Regions from separate parts of the Nocardioides yefusunii genome, predicted to be linked through region 2. Evidence: predicted binding sites of a transcription regulator. Region 2 holds the regulator's gene; the other holds the start of a gene.
The links. Region 2 encodes LexA, which represses DNA repair genes until DNA is damaged. Its sites were predicted from a motif close to TCGAACANNTGTTCGA; they were not measured.

Region 1 (4,415 bases), 560 kb from region 2:
CCGGGGACCGTCCAGACGCCGAAGTTCTGCTCCAGGTAGGAGTGCATGCCGGCCCACACCGGCACCCGCGTCAGGTCGTGTCCGTCGACGGTGTGCGGGTGCGCCGCGACCAGACGGGCGCGGGCGTCGGGGAGAGCTCGCTCCAGGTGGGCGGCAAGCGTGGCGCGCTCGGCGAGCAGACGCGTGGTTTCGGGGTGTGCCAGGTCGGGGTTCCAGGGGCGCTCGATCCAGTCCCGACGCAGTCGTTCCCAGACAGTGCCGTAGGGGTCGACGAGCTTCACCCAAGCATCGCCCAGACCGGGGGCCAGCGTCTCGAACTCAGCCTTCTGGGCAGCCCGGGAGCCGCCGGTCAGACGCAGGCGGGTGCCGTCGGCGAACCGGTGTTCACGCACGACGTCGAGGGGGACCAGTTCGGTCTCGCGTTCGAGGGGACGGCCCGACTTGCGGAACAGGTCACGCACGACGGCGGGCAGCAGGGTGTGGGTGGGGCCGGTGTCGAAGATGTGGCCCTCGACCTCGATCCGCCCGAGCGCTCCGCCCAGGGACGTCGAACGTTCCACCAGGGTGACCTGGTGCCCCATCTTCGCCAGACGGGCGGCCGCGGCCATGCCGCCGAAACCGCCACCGACCACCACGACTCGCATGCCACTGAGGTTAACGAGCCGAGGGGGTCGGGGCCGACTCGGGATCAGCTCTGCTGGGCCTCGATCACCCGGGTCAGGGACTCCTCGTCGCGTCCGACCACGGTGGTGCCGTCGTCGGCAGTGATGAGCGGACGCTGGATCGCACGGGGGTTCACCACGAGGGCTTCCAGCCATTCCTGGCGGTGATCGGCGTCCTTGGGCAGGGTGATTCCGGCCTCCTTCGTCTCCTTCGGGCGGGCCACGTGCCACGGTTCGACTCCGAGGCGGTCGACGACGGCGCCGAGTTCCTCGGCGGTGGGCGGCTCCTCGAGGTAGCGCCGCACGGTGTACTCCACGCCGGCCTCGTCGAGCGCGGAACGAGCGGTACGGCACTTGCTGCAGGCAGGGTTGAGCCAGATCTCCATGAGGGGAGTGTAGGAGGTGCTCCGGCGGCGCCCGGGGGGACGAACCGGACTCGGCACCGGGTTGCCGGGTGCCGATTCCGGACTCGGCACCACAGCGCCGGTACCGTAGGCGGCGGGCCCGACACCGCGTCGTGGCCCGTTGTCGGAGGAGTTGCTCGATGATCGAACGTCCGTCCACGGTGCGCGGTGCACTGGCCGCCACCTGGGTCCTGAGTGCAGCGGCCGGTGTGGTCACGCTGCTCGTGTGGATCATGCGTGACGACCTCGTGCTCGCTTGGGCGGAGGGCAACCGCAGTGCCCGCGCGATCCTGCGCGAGGGCGGCATCGAGGCGGTCGAGGCCAATCTGGAGGTCCCCGGGTTCGTTCCGGTGGTGGTCACCTCCTACGTGGTGCTGCTGATGCTGGTGGCGGTCTTCGCGGTCTTCTTCGCCGGTGGTTTCCGGTGGGGCCAGATCGGTCTCGCGGCCGTGGCACTCTTCGGCGCGTTCCTTGCGGTGCTCTGCATCGCCAGTGGCATCCCGGTGCTCTTCGAGGTGCTCTCCGGCGTGATGATCGCGCTCTGCCTGGGCCTGCTGGTCCTGCTGCTGCACCCGCGCACCCTCGGCTGGTTGCGCGAGGTCTGAGCCTCGCTCCGACCTCACGGTCGACGTCTTCGCGACGCCCGGTCTCCTTGGTGGGAGGCCGGGCGTCGTTGCATTTCCCTGGGCTCGCCGGGGGGACTGGGGGTCGCCGGTGGCGGTGCGAACCAAAGATGTCGGAGGGCACTCCTACCTTGAAAGCAGTTCGAACAAATGTTCGAATCGATCTCCCGGGGGTGCCCCGCGGGATCGTCGCTCAAGTGCTCAGGAGGCGTCATGAGGCGTTACGACGACCAGGTCGAGGTGCGGACCGAGGAGGGGCGTCAGGGTCGTCCTGCCCAGCCCGAGCCCGCCCAGTTCCTGTGGCGTGGCCAGCTCTGGCAGGTGCGTGACGTACTCGCGCACTGGATCGAGACCGGGGAGTGGTGGCGCAGCGACCGCGCCCGAGCCGTGGCGGGGACCGAAGTCGTCAACGGGCGGACGGCTCCGGGCGTTGCGAGTGCCCCGGCTGAACAGCGCGGTCCAGCAGAGGCGTTCGCCGACCTGCTGCGCGAACGCGAGGTCTGGCGGGTCGAGGCCCGTCGTCCCGAGATCGGCACCGGTGAACGCCGGGTGGTCCGGGCCGGCGTCTTCGACCTCGCCCACGACCACGCAGCAGGCCGCTGGCAGCTCGTCTCCTGCTCGGACTGACCCCGACCATGCCTTGACCGAGCCCAGCCCAACCCGCACCAGCCAGATCTGTCCCGTCCGGAGGGGAAGACGATGACGACACTCACGATGCCCATGCCGATGCTCCCTGCCTCGGTCCACACCCATCTCCGTCGTGCGGCCGAGTTGCTCGCCGAGGCCGTCGAGGCGTCCTCGGCCGCCGAGCGATATGCGGCCGCCCACGTCAGTGCGCTGCACGCGGCTGCGGCACTGGTCGCGGTCCGCGAGGTGCCCGGGGCGGTGCGTCGTCGTCCGCGCAACGTCTGGGTGCTGCTGGCCCGGTGCGTGCCGGAGTTCGCTCCCTGGGCTGCCTTCTACGCGTCTGGTGCGTCGAAGCGTGCTGCGGCCGAGGCGGGCTCCGAGCGGGCCGTCACCACTCTCGAGGCGGAGGCGCTGGTGGCGGAGTCGGATCGGTTCCTTGTCCTCGTCGAAGAGGCCCTCGGCGTGGTCCCGCACGCTGCGCTTCCCCATGGCCTGGCGGCGCAGGGCGGCGCCCGTGCGTGATTCCTTCGTTCACCTCCACGTCGCCTCGGGGCACTCCCTGCGCTACGGAGCCTCCACGCCGCAACGTCTCGCCGAGCGCGCAGCCGAGCACGGCATGGACCTGCTTGCTCTCACTGACCGCGACGGCACCTACGGCGCCGTGAAGTTCGCCCGCGCGGCCCAACGTGTCGGGATCGCCCCGGTGCTCGGAGTCGACCTTGCCGTCGACCTCGGTCTCACCCCTCCTCAGCGCCGCGACGAGTCCTCCGCGACCCGCCGCTCCCCGGTGCGGGGAGGCGCCGCCCGTACTGAGCACCACACCCGTGCGGTCTTCCTGGCTCGTGGCAGGCAGGGATGGGCGGCGCTGTGTCGGATGGTCTCCGCGGCGCATCTGGGCAGCGAACGTGGTCGCCCGGTGGCGACCCGCGACGTTCTCGCCCAGCACCTCGGTGACGGGCACCTCGAGGTGTTGCTGGGTCCGTGGTCCGGGATCGGTGACGCCGTCGCCCGGGGGAGTGAGTCCCAGGCCCTGCGGGAGTGGGCGGAGTGGAGGTCCTTTGTTCCGGGGGAACGCCTTCATCTTGAACTGGTCTCCCACCTCAGCGGCGGCAGGCAGTTCGACTGGGGCCGGGGGTGGTCTCTCACCAGCACCGTCCACGCCGGACGCACTGCCCGGTTCGCCGGCAGCGTGGGTGCCTCCACCGTGCTGAGCAACGCGGTGCGGTTCGCTGACCGCGACGACGCCCTCGTCGTCGACGTCCTCGACGCGGCCCGCCGTCTGGTCCCGTTGGACCGTCGCACCGTCGAGCGCACCAACGCGGAGGGCAACCTCAAGTCCGGAGCCGAGATGCGTCGGGTGGCCGAGGAGATCTGCCGTGCCGCCGGAGACGAAGACGGTGCCTCCGCACTGCTGGACCGGACCCGCGCCGTGGCGGAAGGTTGCGCCCTCGACCTGCGCGACGACCTCGGCATCGGCAGCGTCCACTTCCCCGAGTTCGAGCTGGTGCGCCGTGACGGGCTCACTCCGATGCCGGTCGCGGGGGAGAGCCCCGCCGACGCCCAGCTCCGGGCACGCTGCGAGGCAGCCGTCGGCTGGCGCTACGGCCAGTCACCCCGGCAACGGATCTGGAAGCGACTCCACGACGAGCTCGACGTCATCGCCCGCCTCGGGTACGCCTCCTACTTCCTGGCCGTCGACGAGGTCACCGACCTCGTGCGGGGGCTCGGGATCAGGGCAGCGGCCCGTGGCTCGGGCGCAGGGAGCCTGGTCAACTACCTGCTCGGGATCTCCGGCGTCGACCCTCTACGGCACGGGTTGCTGATGGAACGCTTCCTCTCTCCGCTGCGACGTTCACTGCCCGACATCGACATTGACGTCGAGTCCGCCCGCAGGGGCGAGATCTACGACGCCGTGCTGCAGCGCTTCGGCGCCGAACGGTGCGTCTGCGTCTCGATGGCAGAGACCTACCGGGTCCGGCACGCAGTGCGTGACGTCGGTGCTGCCCTCGGGGTCCCACCGGCCGAGATCGACGCCATCGCCAAGGCCTTCCCGCACGTCCGGGCCCGCGACGCCCGCAGCGCCCTGGCCGACCTCCCCG
Region 2 (4,415 bases):
GGTCGATCCGGCCGTGCGCCGGACGCTCACTCCGTTGTCTAGTTGCCCGCTCCGACATCTTTGGATCCCCAACTCGGAGCCCACCACGCCGAAGCGTTCGATCAGGTGTTCGAATCGAGCGCGATGCCGACGATAGAACACCTGTTCGAACGGATCAAGCATTTGTTCGAGCAAATGTTCGATTGGAGTCGTCCCGGACGCCATGGCGTCGCCCACGCACCCCCACCTGTTCCACCAGCAGGAACGTCACCACTTTCCGGGATGCAGGTGCCCCGCCCCCTGCCTAACGTGTGCCACATGCGCCACGTGCTGACGACCCCACAGGACACCGTCGAGGGAGACTTCTCGACCCTCCAGCGGAGGTTGTCGCGCTCTGCCGTCCTGCAGCGGCTCGACGCCCCTGACGCCACGGCCTTCTGGGCACCTCTGCCCCTCGTCGCGGTCAACGTCATCGCAGACGCGCACATCCCCGATGCACAGGCAGCCGAGCGCGTCACCGAACTCATCGCCCCCTTCGTCGAGCGCGGGCACCCCTTCCAGTGGATCACCACCCCCTCGACCACCACCCCCACTCTGGAGTCGACCCTCGCCCAGGCCGGACTCCGCGCCCACGAGTACCCCGCCATGCACGCCAGCCTGCGCAACCCGGTCGACCCCTGCACCCCGCACGACGTCTTCATCGACATCGTCTGGCCCGACCAGGTCGCACCCGTCACCACCGCGATCTTCAACAACTTCGGACACGCCGAGGACCTCGCCGACGAGCACCTCGACATCCTCGAGACGCTCGACCCCGAGACGAACCACTACTTCCTGGCGCGCAGCCTCCTCAACGGGATGACGCTCGGCGCCGGCACGATGCACGCCCGCGGCGACAGCGTCATGCTCGCCAACATCACCGTGCTCCCGCCTGCCCGAGGCCGCGGCCTCGAACGTGCCCTGGCCGCGACGATGATGAACCGCGCCGCGAGCACCGGCTCGAACACCGCAACGATCGTCGCGAACCACGCCACCTACGCGACCTACCTGGAGTTGGGGTTCCGCACCCAGTTCGACGTGGTCACGTGGGTCTGGAAGCCGCACCGCTGATCCGCGGGCGCGCGCCGCGGTGTCCAATTCGAACACCTGTTTGAAAACGAGTGCCCTGAGCCACTAGCGTTGGACCAACGTCCACGCCAGGCTCAGGAGGATCCGATGCCCAAGTCGCAGTCCAGCGACAACAATGTTGTCGCGCTGCGGAGCGGAGGGTCGGTCCCCAGCGACCTCACGCCGCGCCAGCACCTGGTGCTCACCACCATCCAGGCCGCCATCGAAGAGGCCGGCTACCCGCCGAGCATGCGCGAGATAGGCAAGGCCGTGGGCCTGACCAGCTCGAGCAGCGTCTCGCACCAGCTCCGCACCCTCGAGGAGAAGGGCTACCTGCGTCGCGACCCCAACCGGCCGCGCGCACTGCAGGTGGTTCTGCCCGAGACGCTGACGGCCGCGCGCACTGACGACGAGACCTTCGACCCCACCGACCTCGGCAACGCACAGCCCGCAGCGGTGAACGTCCCGGTCGTGGGTCGCATCGCGGCAGGCGGACCGATACTGGCCGAGCAGCGCGTCGAGGACGTCTTCCCACTGCCGAGGCAGCTGGTCGGCGAGGGCGAGCTCTACATGCTCGAGGTCTCCGGAGACTCGATGATCGACGCCGCCATCTGCCACGGCGACTACGTCGTGGTTCGTCGTCAGCCCGACGCCGACAACGGCGACATCGTGGCCGCGATGATCGACGGCGAGGCCACCGTCAAGACGTTCCAGCGTCGAGACGGACACGTCTGGCTGATGCCGCACAACGATGCCTACGAGCCGATCGACGGTACCCACGCCACGATCCTCGGCAAGGTCACCGCAGTACTGCGCAGCATCTGACCCACCCACGAACATGAGAAGGGCCCCGCCTCACGGCGGGGCCCTTCTGCATTCAGAAACACGGCACGGATCAGCCCTGGGCAAGACGCCCCAACGCCTGACGCACGATGCGCGGGTCGTTGGTGGGCCACATCGGCGGCAACGACGCCTTCAGGAAACTGCCGTAGCGAGCCGTGGCGATCCGCGGGTCGAGGATCGCCACCACACCACGGTCGCTGGTGGTGCGGATCAGACGGCCCACGCCCTGGGCGAGCAGCAGCGCCGCATGCGTCGCGGCCACCTGCATGAAACCGTTGCCGCCGGCCTTGTCGGCCGCCCGTTGACGCGCCGACATCAGCGGGTCGTCGGGACGCGGGAACGGGATCCGGTCGATGATGACCAACGAGAGCGAGTCGCCCGGGACGTCGATGCCCTGCCACAGCGACAGCGTGCCGAACAGGTTGGTGTGCGGGTCCTCGACGAACTGCTTGGTCAGTTCGGGCAACTGGGCCTCGCCCTGGGCCAACGTCGTCAGGTGCGGCAGACGCTTGCGAACCGCCTCGGCGGCCTGGTCCGCGGCCCGACGGGAGGAGAAGAGCCCGAGGGTGCGTCCCTCAGCGGCGTCGATCAGTTCACAGATCTCGTCGAGGTGCTTCTCCGCCAGACCGTCACGGCCGGGCTGCGGGAGGTGCTTGGCGACGTAGAGGATGCCCTGCTTGCCGTAGTCGAACGGCGAACCGACGTCGAGGCCGCGCCACGGGAGCGCCCCCTCCCCCAGCTCGCCGGGGGCGTCCACGCATTCGGTGGGACGCAGGCCCAGCGAGCCCGCCACGGAGTTGAAGTCGCCGCCGAGCTTGAGCGTGGCGGAGGCGAAGACCACCGACTTCTCCGTCAGCAGCCCCTCACGCATCTGGGCCCACACCTGCAGCGGAGCCACTGCGATCCTCGCCGGGATGCGTTCGCGGGCCTCGGAGACCCAGATGACGTCGGCGTCGGAGCTGTTGGCCAGACGTTCGGCGGTCGCGAACACGTCCTGCGCCATGCCCTTGGCCTGGACCTTGCCGGCGTCGGCGTCGCCCTCGTCCTTGCCGAAGGCGGAGATCAGGGCGCGGGCAGCGTCACGCACCATCTCCAGGGCGTCATGGAGTTGCTCCCCCATCTCCTCGACCCGGCCCGGCATGGTCGCGGCCAGCGCGTCGGCCAGTCCGGAGGCGGCGTCGGCGAGGTCGTCGGCAGCTCCGGAGTTCTTGCCCCGGTCCGGGACGTGCTTCTGAGCACGACGCGCCGCTCGCTCGACGTCACCCACGGTGAGTTCGTCGGTGGCAGCCTGCGTCACCCGCGCGACCAGCTCGTGGGCCTCGTCGATGACGACGGTGTCGTAGTCGGGGATCATCGGGACGCCCTCGATCGCGTCGATCGCGAGGAGGGAGTGGTTGGTGATGACGAGGTGCGACTCCGCGGCCTTCTTCTTGGCCCGCTCGGCGAAGCACTCCTCGGCGAAGGTGCACTTGGTGGCCCCCAGGCACTCGCGGTGGTTGACGCTGACCTGACGCCACACCCGGTCGGTGTGACGCGGCGCGTGGTCGCGGTCGCCGGGGCCCATCGACTCGGCCTGCTCCTCGACCCACGCACGCAGCTCGAGGACCTCCGCGCCCATCGAGCCCTGCGGGACGTCGATCAGCATCCCCTGGTCGTCGGGGACACCCTCGCGGACGCGGTGCAGGCACGCGTAGTTGGAACGGCCCTTGAGCACGGCGTAGGAGGTGTCGAGACCCTTGTCTTTGACCGCCTCCACCAGACGCGGAATGTCGCGTTCGACCAGTTGGTGCTGCAGCGCGAGCGTCGCGGTCGCCACGACCACACGCTCCTCGTGCAGCAGGCTCGGGACCAAGTAGGCCAGCGACTTTCCGGTACCGGTGCCGGCCTGCACCACCAGGTGCTCCTGGTCGGCCATCGCCCGGCCCACGGCCTCGGCCATCTGGACCTGGCCGTCGCGGGTCGAACCTCCGAGCGCCTCGACGGCTTCGGAGAGGAGCTCACTCACGGACGACGTCTCAGGCACCCCGGCACTCTAGTCAGGGGCACCGACATCGGAAGAACCCGGGAACGCCGCACGGGCGGCCCCGGAGAGGGACCGCCCGCGCAGGACGTGGTGCGGAGAGCCGCGAGAGCTCAGGTGGGCGTCTCAGACGACCGCGCCGGACTCGTCGCGCTGGATCGCGATCTCGTCGATCTCCAGCGTCTTCGACAGCGGCGACTTCTTCTGGAACATCGCCACCAGCGGTGTCGCGGTGAACACCGAGGAGTAGGTGCCGACGATCAGACCCACGAGGAGGGCGATCGCGAAGTCCTGCAGCGAGTCACCACCGATGATCGCCAGGGCCGCGAGGATGAACATCGTGCCGAGACCGGTGTTGACCGTGCGAGGCAGGGTCTCCACCGCAGCGCGGTTGGCCTCGGCGGTGAAGTCGGCGTCGTCGCCGGAGTTGCGCCAACGCTCACGGATGCGGTCGAACACGACGACG

Region 1: EOV43_RS09940 (DUF6504 family protein) is a predicted target of LexA. The motif match lies at 1,832-1,847, and genes of this name have one in related genera.

Annotation. Positions count from the first base shown of each region.
Region 1 covers NZ_CP034929.1:2,196,509-2,200,923, reverse strand. Annotated here, with positions in the region: gene EOV43_RS09955 (phytoene desaturase family protein) at 1-644, opposite strand, end outside; gene EOV43_RS09950 (ArsC/Spx/MgsR family protein) at 689-1,048, opposite strand; gene EOV43_RS09945 (hypothetical protein) at 1,207-1,671, shown strand; gene EOV43_RS09940 (DUF6504 family protein) at 1,903-2,316, shown strand; gene EOV43_RS09935 (SAV_6107 family HEPN domain-containing protein) at 2,389-2,838, shown strand; gene EOV43_RS09930 (DNA polymerase III subunit alpha) at 2,831-4,415, shown strand, end outside.
Region 2 covers NZ_CP034929.1:2,757,953-2,762,367, forward strand. Annotated here, with positions in the region: gene EOV43_RS12605 (GNAT family N-acetyltransferase) at 298-1,089, shown strand; gene lexA (transcriptional repressor LexA) at 1,195-1,911, shown strand; gene EOV43_RS12615 (ATP-dependent DNA helicase) at 1,982-3,934, opposite strand; gene secD (protein translocase subunit SecD) at 4,076-4,415, opposite strand, start outside.